DNA from 2 places in the Vibrio owensii genome. Region 1 is predicted to be linked to the other one. Evidence: predicted binding sites of a transcription regulator. Region 1 holds the regulator's gene; the other holds the start of a gene.
What was found. Region 1 encodes PurR, which represses purine synthesis genes. Its sites were predicted from a motif close to TNANGNAAACGTTTNCNTNA; they were not measured.

Region 1 (2,206 bases):
CGAAAAGCAGAACGATTTCATCCAACAGCATCTTTTGACTTGGCTACCTCAGTTTGCCGCTAAATGTAAGCAGTTCGACGAATTTGGCTTCTATGTTAGCGTTGCGCAACTATTAATTGCATTTTGTAAACTGGACAGCACCTACCTTCTTGGTGAATAATTGCCGCCTATTTTAGGGAGCCTGCTATTTAGGCTCCCTATTTTATTCGTTTAGTTTTAATCTGGCTTAAAGAAACCCAACCAATTTAGCCGTGAAAATGTGACCTCAAGGGCACAAAACAACCGCTGAAAATATTGCCAGCCTGCCCACATCAGTCTAAAATGTGAGCGCAAACGATTAAATATGATTTATATGTAAACCGCTGAAATATAGCGGTTTTTGTGTTTTCTTAACATGATTGCTGACTAATTCCTCACTTATAAAAGAAGGGAATATGAGTCTCAGCAACAAATGTTGCTACAAATCTTTTTATACCGATTCGGAACAACCACTGCCAAATATCTCAGCAATGCCCTTTCTTGCAGTTGCTCGGTTTGTGCAAGACCCTAAGCGTATGGTTGTCTTCACTCACGGTATTCAGTAGCTCGATACAGGACATCATTTATGGCCACTATTAAAGACGTTGCTCGCTTAGCCGGCGTTTCTACCACAACGGTTTCGCACGTAATTAACAAAACTCGCTTTGTTGCAGAAGCAACCCAAGAAAAAGTAATGAAAGCGGTTGATGAACTAAATTACGCGCCAAGCGCCGTTGCTCGTAGCTTGAAGTGCAACTCTACTCGTACTATCGGTATGTTAGTTACTCAATCAACCAACCTATTCTTCTCTGAAGTCATCGATGGTGTTGAGAGTTACTGTTACCGTCAAGGTTACACTCTAATTCTTTGTAACACGGGCGGTATCTACGAGAAGCAACGTGACTACATCCGCATGCTAGCTGAGAAACGCGTAGATGGCATCCTAGTAATGTGTTCTGACTTGACGGAAGAGCTAAAAGAGATGCTAGACCGCCATTCTGACATTCCAAAAGTTGTGATGGACTGGGGCCCTGAGAGCTCACAGGCAGATAAGATCATCGATAACTCGGAAGAAGGCGGCTACATCGCGACGAAATACCTGATCGATAACGGTCACACTGACATCGCATGTTTGAGCGGTCATTTTGAAAAAGCGGCGTGCCAAGAGCGTATCGCTGGTTACCGCCGAGCGATGGCGGAAGCAAACCTAACGGTTAACGAAGATTGGGTTCTTGAAGGTAACTTTGAGTGTGATACTGCTGTACTGGCGGCAGATAACATCACTGCAATGGAAAAACGCCCAACGGCTGTCTTCTGCTTTAACGACACAATGGCGCTAGGCTTAATGAGCCGCTTGCAGCAAAACGGTATCAAAGTACCGGATGATGTATCCGTGATCGGTTACGACAACATTGAGCTTGCAGAATACTTTTCTCCACCGCTAACGACTATCCACCAACCAAAACGTCGTGTGGGTAAAAACGCATTTGAGATCCTTTTGGAGCGCATCAAAGACAAAGAACACGAGAAACGTGTGTTCGAGATGCAACCAGAGATCGTTGTTCGCAACACGGTTAAGAAACTAAACTAACCTCATCTGCGAACTCATTTTACAAAGCGCTCTTATGGGCGCTTTTTTAATGCCTAAAAATAACTTTCCCTTAATATTTCAGTTCAAGAATACAACCTTAAACTTCGATAAGTTGCTGTTTTAATTAAGGTGTAGTCCATTTCCTACATCAAGCTTTTGTATGACAAGTAGATGCTCAGCAATATGAAACAAAACACATCAATTTAACGCTATTAACTGAACCAAGATCACACTTTTATATTTGAAACGTGATGTTAATTCAATATACGAAGTATTCTCAAAGAGTCACGCACAGGGCAAACCATTCGAAAGGGTGGGACGCAAAGCCTCCGGCCTGAACCATCTTATTAGATGGAAGGTAGCGGGGTTACCGATGGCAAATATGCATTAAGTGAGTTTACCCTTTAATGACATTGTGTCTGCATGCATTTGCTAATCTCTCGGACCTGATTTTTGGTGGCGTAATATTAATTACACCGAGATAACACATCATGGATAAACCGATACTCAAAGACTCAATGAAGCTGTTTGAGGCACTTGGTAATATCAAGTCGCGCTCAATGTTTGGCGGCTTTGGGCTCTTCGCCGATGAAACGA
Region 2 (2,206 bases), 180 kb from region 1:
ATCTCTAAATACGGTTTCCGTGCAATTGCAGCAGGTGTAATGGCGAACCTGATGAGCGCATCAATCGCTGGCGTGATTTTGAGTTTGTAACCTATTAGAGCGCTGCGCTTCTGGAATCGGGAACGCTTCGCTTCGAGAGAGTAGAGGAGGGATCTTTGGCTCAAGCACTTCCTCTTACTCCCTCAAAAAGCAAAAGGGTTGACGTTTATGGTCAACCCTTTTCATTTCTTCGTATCTCGAACCTACTTCTTCGTGTGGAACTGCTCGCAAGCCAGCATTGTGTTCTCAATTAGGCTTGCTACTGTCATTGGGCCAACACCACCCGGAACAGGAGTAATGAAGCTCGCATTCTCACGTGCTTTATCGTATTCCACGTCACCCACTAGCTTGCCAGATTCAAGACGGTTGATACCCACATCGACTACAACAGCGCCTTTCTTAATCCACTCACCAGGAATGAAGTTCGGCTTACCAACCGCAACCACAACAAGGTCTGCTTGGCGAACGTGACCTTCTAGATCTTTAGTAAAGCGGTGGCAAGTTGTTGTTGTACATCCAGCCAGAAGCAGTTCAAGTGTCATTGGGCGACCAACAATGTTTGATGCACCAACCACAACTGCATGCTTACCGCGTAGCTCGATGTTGTAACGGTCAAGAAGCGTAATGATGCCTTTTGGTGTACAAGAACGAAGCTTAGGAATACGCTGCGCTAGACGACCAACGTTGTAAGGGTGGAAGCCATCTACGTCTTTCTCTGGGTGAATACGCTCAAGAACGTGCGTCGCATCAATGCCAGCAGGAAGTGGCAACTGAACAAGAATACCGTCGATTTCTGCGTCGTTGTTTAACTCATCGATAAGTGCCAATAACTCTCCTTCCGACGTTGTCACAGGAAGGTCAAAAGACTTAGAGACAAAGCCAACTTCTTCACACGCGCGGCGCTTACTGCCAACGTAAACTTGAGAAGCTGGATCTTCACCAACTAGAACAACTGCAAGACCAGGAGCACGAAGGCCAACCTTAATGCGAGCTTTTACACGCGCTGCAACTTCGGATCGAACAGTTTGGGAAATGAGAGTTCCATCTATATTTTGAGCAGTCATGACTTTCCTTTTTTAATTGAGAAGGCAAATTATTTGCGGCGCATTGTCGCAGAAAACCTATTTAACATCCATACGCAAACGTTTGCCATTGTGGTGTTTTTAAACATTTATCGTTTTGGTGCCCTTTTTTTAGGCATTCAGATCAGAATGTTATGAAAACCCGTTGATTTAAGCGCTTGAACTCGTATAATCCTGTCCCTGTAGCGCGCCCTTAGCTCAGCTGGATAGAGCACGTCCCTTCTAAGGATGTGGTCATAGGTTCGAATCCTATAGGGCGTGCCATTTATTTAAAAGCCCCGATAGCTCCTCGAGTTATCGGGGTTTTGTCGTTTTAGGTGACAGTACTTCTAAGGTAACGTTTCCTACAACTTTTGCACTACCTTCTAGTCTTTGCAATCAATAGCACTTACTATGTGTTCAGTTCAATTGCAGCCTTATCTTTATGTCTTCTACCTCCAATTTCTATAACCAAAATGCGACCTCATTAGCGGAGCAATATAACTCGACGACGTTTGAGGACGTTCACGCGGGCTGGCAGGCTTTTTGGCCTCATGCTGGCGATCGCGTATTGGATGTGGGAGCAGGGTCTGGGCGAGATGCAAAATGGATGATGGAACAAGGCTGTGAGGTGATTGCTCTTGAGCCTGCTGCATCTCTACTAGAGCTTGGGAAAGTTAAGACAGGTGATTCGGTTACTTGGCTTGACGATGCCTTGCCTGCGCTTGAGAAAACCACCAACTTAGGGCTTCGCTTTGATCTTATTTTAGTGAGTGCGGTATGGATGCACCTTGCGACGTCTCATCGTGAGCGTGCCTTCCGCAAGCTCTCTAATCTGCTGGCACCAAATGGTCGATTGGTTATAAGCCTTCGCCATGGTGAGTTCACCGATGGACGCAAAGCTTATCCTGTCTCTGTTCAAGAGTTAGAACAGCTGGCAAAAAATAGTGCGCTTATGGTTAGGCATGTCTCCGACAGTGACGACCAACTCAAGCGTGATGACGTTCATTGGCAGACGGTTGTCATGTCACTTCCCGATGATGGCTCCGGTGATCTCAATAAGGTTCGTCATATCATCGTAAACGACTCTAAATCGGCGACTTACA

Region 2: the regulator PurR is predicted to act here: its motif matches at 1,174-1,193, upstream of folD (bifunctional methylenetetrahydrofolate dehydrogenase/methenyltetrahydrofolate cyclohydrolase FolD).

Annotation. Positions count from the first base shown of each region.
Region 1 covers NZ_CP019959.1:731,262-733,467, forward strand. Annotated here, with positions in the region: gene torD (molecular chaperone TorD) at 1-160, shown strand, start outside; gene purR (HTH-type transcriptional repressor PurR) at 605-1,609, shown strand; cyclic di-GMP riboswitch class I at 1,895-1,984, shown strand; gene A9237_RS03180 (TfoX/Sxy family DNA transformation protein) at 2,101-2,206, shown strand, end outside.
Region 2 covers NZ_CP019959.1:909,859-912,064, reverse strand. Annotated here, with positions in the region: gene A9237_RS03915 (NupC/NupG family nucleoside CNT transporter) at 1-90, shown strand, start outside; gene folD (bifunctional methylenetetrahydrofolate dehydrogenase/methenyltetrahydrofolate cyclohydrolase FolD) at 243-1,103, opposite strand; tRNA gene A9237_RS03905 (tRNA-Arg) at 1,309-1,385, shown strand; gene A9237_RS03900 (class I SAM-dependent methyltransferase) at 1,546-2,206, shown strand, end outside.